4 regions of the Massilia sp. NBRC 108631 genome follow, and region 1 is predicted to be linked to each of the others. Evidence: predicted binding sites of a transcription regulator. Region 1 holds the regulator's gene; each other region holds the start of a gene.

Region 1 (2,198 bases):
TCCTCAAGGAGCGCGGCATCGGCGTGCTGATCACCGACCACAACGTGCGCGAGACGCTGGGCATCTGCGACCGCGCCTACATCATCAACCAGGGCAGCGTGCTGGCGTCCGGCCGTCCGGACGATATCATCGCCGACGAATCGGTGCGGCGCGTCTACCTCGGCGAACACTTCCGCATGTAAGCCCGCCATGAAACAGTCACTGCAACTCCGCACCTCTCAGCACCTGGCGCTGACGCCGCAACTGCAGCAGTCGATTCGACTGCTGCAGCTGTCCACGCTGGAGCTGCACCAGGAACTGGAGCAGTTGCTCGGCGAGAACCCCTTGCTGGAACGGCTGGACGACCCGCTGGACCGCTCGCTGCGGCTGCTGGGCGACGGCGCCATCAACCCGACCCAGTCCACCGGCGCGGACGCCTCGCCGGCCGAAGTGGGCGCACCGGCGCAGGACAGCGCACCGGCCGGCGAGGGCGATCCCTTCGAGGGCGCCAGCGGCGACGGCGACAGCGCCAGCGGCGCCGAGGCCGATACCGACTGGAGCGACGCCGGCCGCAGCAAGGCGCCGGACGACGAGGACTCGCGCCCGCAGCTCGAAGCGAGCCACTGCACCCTGCGCGAGCACCTGATGGAGCAGATGCGCGTGACCGTGCAGCAGCCGCGCGACCGCGTGCTGATGGAACTGATCATCGATGCGCTGGACGAAAACGGCTACCTCGAAGAGCCGCTGGAGGAAATCCATGCGCGCCTGCCGGAAGAGGCGGACGTGGAGCTCGAGGAACTGCAGACGGCGCTCACGCTGCTGCAAAGTTTCGACCCTATCGGCGTGGGCGCGCGCAGCGCGTCCGAGTGCCTGGCGCTGCAGATCAAGCGCATGCCCGGGGTGCCGCTGGTGACGCGCCGCATGGCCATCTGCATCGTGGAAAAGCACCTGGCCTGGTTCGCGCAGCGCGAATTCAACAAGCTGAAAAAAGCCCTCGACTGCGACGACGAAGACCTGCGCGAAGCGCAGGCGGTGATCCGCCAGTGCAATCCGCATCCGGGCGCCGAGTTCGCCTCCGACGTATCCGACTACGTGGTGCCGGACGTGATCGTGAAGAAGGCGCGCAACGGCTGGCAGGTCACGTTGAACAACGACGTGATGCCGCGCCTGCGCGTGAACGCGCTGTACGCCAACATGCTCAAGCAGGGCAAGGGCGAGTCGGCCATGGGCGCGCAGCTGCAGGAAGCCAAGTGGCTGATCAAGAATATGCGCCAGCGTTTCGACACCATTTTGCGCGTGGCGCAGGCGATAGTAGAAAGACAAAAGAACTTTTTCAGCCATGGCGCCGTTGCCATGAGACCCCTTGTGTTGCGTGAAATTGCTGATACACTGGGACTACACGAGAGCACTATTTCTCGCGTAACAACTCAGAAATACATGCTGACTCCGCATGGGATGTTTGAGTTGAAATATTTCTTTGGCAGTCACGTCGCCACCGAAGCAGGAGGAGAAGCATCCTCGACGGCGATACGGGCGCTGATTGTGCAATTGACAGGAGCTGAAGACCCGAAAAATCCTTTATCCGACAGTAAGATTGCGGACATGCTGGGTGAACAGGGCATGGTAATTGCGCGACGGACTGTTGCCAAATATCGCGAAGCCTTGAAAATCCCTCCGGTAAGTCTGCGTAAAGCTTTGTAGTTTTACTTGGGTTCCCCTGCGCGCCAAAAACACCAAAGCGTACGAACCCTTATCTTTAGGAGTGTGTATGAATCTCACCATCAGTGGACATCATCTCGAAGTGACCCCCGCCATCCGTGAATACGTGCAGAACAAGCTGGAACGGGTCAAGCGCCATTTCGATCAAGTTATTGATATTGCTGTCATCCTGACTGTAGATAACCTCACCGAGAAAGACAAAAGGCAGAAGGCCGAGATCAACCTGCGAATGTCCGGCAAGACTGTGTACGTGGAAAGCCTGTCGCAAGACCTGTATGCTGCCATCGATACGCTGATCGACAAACTGGACCGCCAAGTGATGAAGTACAAAGCCAAGGTGCAGGAGCATGGCCACGACGCCATCAAGCACCTCCCGGACACGTACGAACCTGCCCCGACCGCATAACGGGTCACCGGCACTCCCAACAAAGGGCGCATCTGGCGCCCTTTTTTGCGGCCGCGCTAAAATGGGGCTCTAACAATTCCAGAGACATCCAGCA
Region 2 (2,198 bases), on a different contig from region 1:
GAGGCGGCCCGCATCCTGGAGCAGTTCGGCGCCGAGGTGAAGATTTTCGATCCGATGGAATTGCCGATGGCGGGCAGCGTGCCCGAGACCCATCCCAAGGTGGTGGAACTGCGCGAGCTAAGCTTGTGGTCCGAGGGCCAGGTGTGGTGCAGCCCGGAGCGCCACGGCGCCGTCACGGCCGTGATGAAGAACCAGATCGACTGGATACCGCTGGAACAGGGCGCGCTGCGCCCCAGCCAGGGACGCACGCTGGCGGTGATGCAGGTGTGCGGCGGCTCGCAATCCTTCAATGTGGTCAACACCTTGCGCTTGCTGGGACGCTGGATGCGCATGTTCACCATCCCCAACCAGTCCTCGGTGCCGATGGCGTACAAGGAGTTCGACGAGGAAGGCCGCATGCGCCCATCGGCTTATTACGAGCGGGTGGTGGACGTGATGGAGGAATTGTTCAAGATAACCCTGCTGCTGCGCGGCCGCACCGGCTATCTGACGGACCGCTACAGCGAGCGCAATGAACGGGCGGTCAAGGCCATCGACCGCCAGATTCAGAAGATTTGATCAGGCCTGGCCGGCCTTGCGGCGGCGCGCGGCCAGCAGGCCCAGCAGGCCGATGCCGGCCAGCGCCAGGCTGCCAGGTTCGGGCACGGCGCCGTTGCGGGTGATGCTGGCGGCGGTGAACCTGCTGGCGCTGGAGGCGCTGGCGTTGTTGTAGTAGCTGATGTAGCTGCTGTTGTTCAGGATGAAGATATCCGCACCCGGGGTGACGCCGTAGGTGGTATCGATATTCCAGGCGGTCGGCAGGAAGTTGGCAAAACTCATGGCGATGGTGAAGCGGCTGGTGGTGCGCACGTTGTCGAAGGTATTGTGGCCATCCTGGAACATCCATTTGATGCCGGGGTGGATCTGGCCGTGCGACGTGGAAATGTTGCCGGTGCCCTGGGCGCTGAGCAGGCTGGAATCGAAGCTTACATAGCCGGTGATGCGGTCGGCGGTGGTGAACGCGCCGCCGACGTTGGTGAAGGCCGGGCCGTTGAAGGTGTAGGTGATCGGGGTGGCCTGGGCGGTGGCGCAGGACAGGGTAATGGCGGCGGCCAGGGCCAGTTTGGAAATCAGGTTCATCGTGACTCGGTAAATAAATGGATGTGGCATGATGTTAAGCAATAACTGTTCCACTATAGAAATATCAACCACTTAGCGGAAATTCGTGTATTTTCATATATAAATATTTTGCGACTGTAAAGTTTTCCGACACCCATGCCCATGCCAACCATCCGCCCCGCCCGTGCCGCCGACGCGGCCGCCATCGCCGCCATCTACAACCACTACATCGCCACCACCACCATTTCCTTCGAAGAGCAGCCGGTGCCGGCCGAGGAGATGGCCGGCCGCATCGAGACCGTGGGCGCCATGCTGCCGTGGCTGGTGTGCGAGCACGATGGCGCCGTCGTGGGTTATGCCTACGCCACGCCGTGGCGGGTGCGCAGCGCCTACCGCTTTTCGGTGGAAAGCAGCGTCTACGTGTCGCCAGAGCATCCGCGCAAGGGCGTGGGCACGCGCCTGTACCGCGAACTGCTCGACCAGCTGCGCGCGCGCGGCCTGCACATGGTGATCGGAGGCATCGCCCAGCCGAATGAGGCCAGCGTGGCGCTGCACGAATCCATGGGCTTCAGGAAAGTGGCGCACTTCGCCGAGGTCGGCATGAAGTTCGGCCGCTGGATCGACGTCGGCTACTGGGAGCTGAAACTGGCCTAGTCTGGTCCGTTCAGCACAGCGCGGCCAGGCTGGCGAAGGACAGCAGATTGTCAGGCCGCAGTATCGCCAGCCAGGCCCAGCCGCACACGGCGGCCAGCGCGCCCCACAGCAGCAGGCTGTGCAGCGGCTTCATGCCGGCTCCAGCCCGGCCACGGCGCGGTCGTCGATGGGCCAGTGCAGCAGCGCTGCCACCAGGCCGATGCCGACCGACGCGGCCCACACCAGGTCGTAGGATCGGGTGGCGTCGAACACCGCGCCGCCCAGCCACACGCCGAGGAAACCGCCCAGCTGGTGGCCCACGAACACCAGGCCGAACAGCGTCGAGATGTATTTCACGCCGAACAGCTGCGACACCAGCCCGTTGGTCAGCGGCACCGTACCCAGCCACGTCAGTCCCATCGCGAACGAGAACAGGTAGATGCTGGCCGTGCTGATGGGCGCGGCGA
Region 3 (2,198 bases), on a different contig from region 1:
GCAAGGCCTGCTGTGGGACTTCGGCCCCGACTCCATCAAGACCTGGGACAACCTGACCGCCGTGCGCCGCCGCGCGCTGGAGCGCTTTTCCTTCGACGTGCTGCCGGACGAGCGCCAGGCCGGCGAACTGGAAGCGCGCCTGGTGCCGGTGTATCTGCTGCAGCGCTACCAGGGCGAAGCGCTGGCGCGCCTGATCGGTGGCGGCGACTTTGAATACGCCACCAGCGGCGACGTGAAGGCCGGGCTGGCAAAGGGCGGGGTGCGCACCGTTCCCGCTGCAACCCAGCGCCAGGCGCTGGCCCGGCTGGCCGACACCTTGCGCGCCGAATACCTGGCGCTGCCGGCCAAGGTGCTGGACGCGCTCACGCCGCCGGCGCAAGGCTATGAGCGCAGCCGCGAGTACTTCCAGGGCCGCATGGACAGTGTGTTCGACGCGTTGTCGGCGGCGGAGGCCGGGGCTGCGCACAGTGCCGGCTTCCTGCTGGACCCGGCGCGCCTGAACCGCCTGTCCTGGCAGCACGCGCGCGACGCGCAGCAGCCCGGCGCGGCGGAGACCTTGAACCTGCTGCTGCAGCGCACCTGGAAACGCGAACCCATCCCGGCGTCCGTGGTGGGGGGCGAGGCGGTGCAGACAGCCGCCAACTGGGTGCTGCTGGACGCCACGCTGAACTTGCTCGACGGCGGCAAGCTGCATGCGGTCGTGCAGGCCGAGTTGCGCGGCGTGGCGAGCGAGTTTGCCGCGTGGCTGGCGAAAAATCCGGGGCAGGGCGCCACGGCGGCCAGCCGCAAGCAGGCTGCCGACCTGGTGCGCGCCTACCTGGCCGACCCGCGCAGCGTGAAGCTGCGCGCCATGCCGTCCGTCCCGCCCGGCGCGCCGATCTGACCATCTGCGCACCAAGCTGGCGCCCCGCAATGGTGCGAACGCACCGTCGCGCGGCGTCGCTGGCATTGCCCAAACCCAGTCAAATCAAGCGCTTAGCAATTCGCACCAAATTGGTACGAAATTTGCTTATAAGAACATTCTTTATTTGACTTTGCATTCTTTTGGGGAGTGGCTGGTATGGCTGGTAACAATTCTGGTGCAGACGCGCTGTTTATCCTGCTCGGCGCCATCATGATTTTGGCAATGCACGCGGGTTTTGCCTTCCTGGAACTGGGCACGGTGCGCAAGAAGAACCAGGTCAACGCCCTGGTGAAGATTCTGGTCGATTTCGCCGTGTCCACCATCGCCTATTTTTTCATCGGCTACGGCATCGCCTATGGCGTGGACTTCTTCGCCAGCGCCGAGGTGCTGGCGGCCAGGAACGGTTACGAGCTGGTGAAGTTCTTCTTCCTGCTCACCTTTGCCGCCGCCATTCCTGCCATCATCTCCGGCGGCATCGCCGAACGGGCGCGCTTCAATCCGCAGCTGATCGCCACCGCGCTGCTGGTCGGCTTTGTCTATCCCTTCTTTGAAGGCATGGTCTGGAACCAGCGCTTCGGCTTCCAGCAATGGCTGCTGCACAGCTTTGGTGCGGAGTTCCACGACTTCGCCGGTTCGGTGGTGGTGCACGCCATGGGCGGCTGGATCGCGCTGCCGGCTGTGCTGCTGCTGGGTGCGCGGCGCGGACGCTACATGAAGAACGGCGCCATCGCGGCGCATCCGCCGTCGTCTATCCCCTTCCTGGCCCTGGGCGCATGGATACTCACCGTGGGCTGGTTCGGCTTTAACGTGATGAGCGCGCAGGCGCTCGACAAGATGAACGGCCTGGTGGCGGTGAATTCGCTGATGGCCATGGTGGGCGGCACCCTGGTCGCGGTCCTGATGGGCAAGAACGACCCCGGCTTCGCCTACAACGGCCCGCTGGCCGGGCTGGTGGCGGTATGCGCCGGCTCCGACCTGATGCACCCGCTGGGCGCGCTGGTCACCGGCGGCATCGCCGGCGCCGTGTTCGTGTGGATGTTTACTCTGGCGCAGAACAAATGGAAGATCGACGACGTGCTGGGCGTGTGGCCGCTGCACGGCCTGTGCGGCGCCTGGGGCGGCATCGCGGCCGGCATCTTCGGCCTGAAGGGGCTGGGCGGCATGGGCGGCGTGTCCTTCGTCTCGCAGCTGACCGGCACCGCACTGGGCGTGGCCATCGCCGGTGTGTCGGGCTACGTCATCTACGGCCTGCTGAAAGCCACCCTCGGCCTGCGGCTCGACCCCGAACAGGAAT
Region 4 (2,198 bases), on a different contig from region 1:
GGCCTGGCAGCGCAGCCGCTGCCGCACGCGCAGCGCTATCATTTTCCGGTTCAGGCGGGCGAACGCCAGCGCCGCGTCGTGCTGCAGCAGGTAAGCCTGCGCGGCCGGCGTATCCTGCTCCAGGCCGGCATGGCCGTGCGCGTCCACGTGCGCGCGCAGCACCGCGCCGCCCAAGCCGCGCGAACCGCTGTGCACCACCAGCTGCAAGGCCCGGCCCACCAGCCCGGCGCCTTCGAACAGCGCCGGTTCGTCCACCTGCACCACCGCCTGCAGCTCGACGAAATGGTTGCCCAGGCCGATGGTGCCCAGCGCGCGCATGCAGGCCGGGTCCAGGCCCGCCAGCCGCAGCCGGCCCGCCAGCGCAGCCAGTTCAGCGACCAGCCAGGGCGCCACCACCTGCAGCCGGTCCAGCTCGTCCGCAGCGGGCGGCGCGTCCAGGCTGCCGATCTGCTTGTCGAGCTTGTCGAGGCTGACCTTGCCGACCGCCAGATCGGTCTGCCACAGCCCCACACCGCAGCCGATGTCGCCGCCGCACAAGGCAGGATAAAACCGTCCCACCGAGAAAAATGCCGCGCCGACCGGGTAACCGCGCCCCGGATGCAGGTCAGGCAGGCCCACTGCGCGGCGCATGCCGGGCAGCTGGGAAGTGATGGCCAGCTGCTGCAGTGCAGCATCCTCCAGCCACAGTTTGTCCGACGCGACCACGGCGGCGCGGTCGGATACCACACGAATGTATTTGCCCATTCTGTATTTCCATAAAAGATGCTCAGGAAATGGGCTGCTGGCGATGACTAGCGCGTGACGCGGAGGGATGCCAGGCCCATCGGGAAAGTATCGAGTTGTGCATGAATCATAAAAACTCCTTTCTGGGGGATAAGGGCACTGGTTGAAGGGAAGTCAATATTACCCTAGCCACATGTGTTTGACACACCGCAGCAAAAATATTTAACAGTGTTTCATTTCCTGCCTGCCCTGACATTTTTACAAAGTTGCCCTTGTGAGTGCCGGTTTTTCTTACACTGACGCCGCGAAGTTTTCCCCCGATGAACTTAACTTGATGATTATCAACATCAATTTATTTCTGGCACGGCGATTGCATAGAGTTCCGTACTCCCAACAACTGTTAATGGAACGGAACATGAAAAAACTACTCACCACCAGTGTATTGGCCGCCATCGGTTTGTTGGCTGCCCTGCCCGCATCGGCCACGACGATCGCCTACACCAGCACGGTCACTGCGACCAACACGACTTACGCGAAGACCCTGACCTTCGACATCAACAACCACGCCTTCCTCGGCAGCGGCGTGCTGGACTGGACTTTCCTGTTCAATCCAAGCTTCAGCCTGCTGGGCACCAGCATCAGTGAAGCCAAACTGTACGTCTCGGCGCGCCAGGCCACCGGCGCCAACGACTTCATGTCGGTCAACAGTTCGCCGCTGGTCGGCGCGCTGCTGGCAGGAAACGGCAACAATCCGATCGAGACCGAATACAACTTGCTCTCGCTGTTCAACACCAACAATACCTGGTCCGCCGGCAACCCGCTGTCGCTGGCGATGCAGCTGAACTATGCCCAGCCGGCCTCGCCGAACAACAAGGCGATGACGCTGGAATATGCGCGCGTCAGCCTGAAGTTCGCCGACATCACCAACAACACCAATAACAACGGCGGTGGAGGCGGCAGCGGCAACGCCGTGCCGGAACCCGGCACCGCCGCCCTGTTCGGCCTGGGCCTGGCCGGCGCCCTGCTGGCACAGCGCCGCCGCCGTCAGGCATAAGCACCTCAAGCTTGAGCGCCAAGGCCAGGCACCAGGCCTGGCACGCAGCGCTGCTGCCGCGGGAGAGGATTGTGTACAATATGCTACCCAAGTCCTCAACCTCAGCAGCAGCCCTGCGCGCAACCATGAACCAACTCGAACAGCTCAAGCAATACACCACCGTTGTTGCCGATACCGGCGATTTCCAGTCGATCAAGGCCTACACCCCGCGCGACGCCACCACCAATCCGTCGCTGATCCTGAAAGCCGTTCAGAAAGACGAGTACAAGCCGCTGCTGCAAAAAGCGGTGCAGGACAATCCGAACGCTGCCACCGGCGACATCATCGACCACCTGCTGATCGCCTTCGGCACCGAAATCCTGAAGATCATCCCGGGCCGCGTCTCCACCGAGATCGACGCCAAGCTGTCCTTCGACACCGA

The links. The regulator sigma-54, encoded in region 1, starts transcription at its own class of promoters, with help from an activator protein. The targets are predictions, from matches to a motif close to TGGCANGNAANCTGCTTT.
Region 2: AC6H42_RS08050 (PEP-CTERM sorting domain-containing protein) is a predicted target of sigma-54. The motif match lies at 1,155-1,172, and genes of this name have one in related genera.
Region 3: AC6H42_RS14835 (ammonium transporter) is a predicted target of sigma-54. The motif match lies at 995-1,012, and genes of this name have one in related genera.
Region 4: AC6H42_RS13105 (PEP-CTERM sorting domain-containing protein) is a predicted target of sigma-54. The motif match lies at 1,083-1,100, and genes of this name have one in related genera.

Annotation. Positions count from the first base shown of each region.
Region 1 is NZ_BAAKJE010000245.1:12,186-14,383, reverse strand. Features, by position in the region: gene lptB (LPS export ABC transporter ATP-binding protein) at 1-182, shown strand, start outside; gene AC6H42_RS26265 (RNA polymerase factor sigma-54) at 190-1,680, shown strand; gene hpf (ribosome hibernation-promoting factor, HPF/YfiA family) at 1,748-2,104, shown strand; gene AC6H42_RS26255 (enoyl-CoA hydratase/isomerase family protein) at 2,198-2,198, shown strand, end outside.
Region 2 is NZ_BAAKJE010000066.1:182,869-185,066, reverse strand. Features, by position in the region: gene arsH (arsenical resistance protein ArsH) at 1-558, shown strand, start outside; gene AC6H42_RS08050 (PEP-CTERM sorting domain-containing protein) at 559-1,119, opposite strand; gene AC6H42_RS08045 (arsinothricin resistance N-acetyltransferase ArsN1 family B) at 1,255-1,752, shown strand; gene AC6H42_RS08040 (hypothetical protein) at 1,763-1,885, opposite strand; gene AC6H42_RS08035 (MFS transporter) at 1,882-2,198, opposite strand, start outside.
Region 3 is NZ_BAAKJE010000133.1:31,289-33,486, forward strand. Features, by position in the region: gene AC6H42_RS14830 (zinc-dependent metalloprotease) at 1-883, shown strand, start outside; gene AC6H42_RS14835 (ammonium transporter) at 1,061-2,198, shown strand, end outside.
Region 4 is NZ_BAAKJE010000116.1:9,013-11,210, reverse strand. Features, by position in the region: gene AC6H42_RS13110 (RNA ligase RtcB family protein) at 1-744, opposite strand, end outside; gene AC6H42_RS13105 (PEP-CTERM sorting domain-containing protein) at 1,139-1,777, shown strand; gene tal (transaldolase) at 1,903-2,198, shown strand, end outside.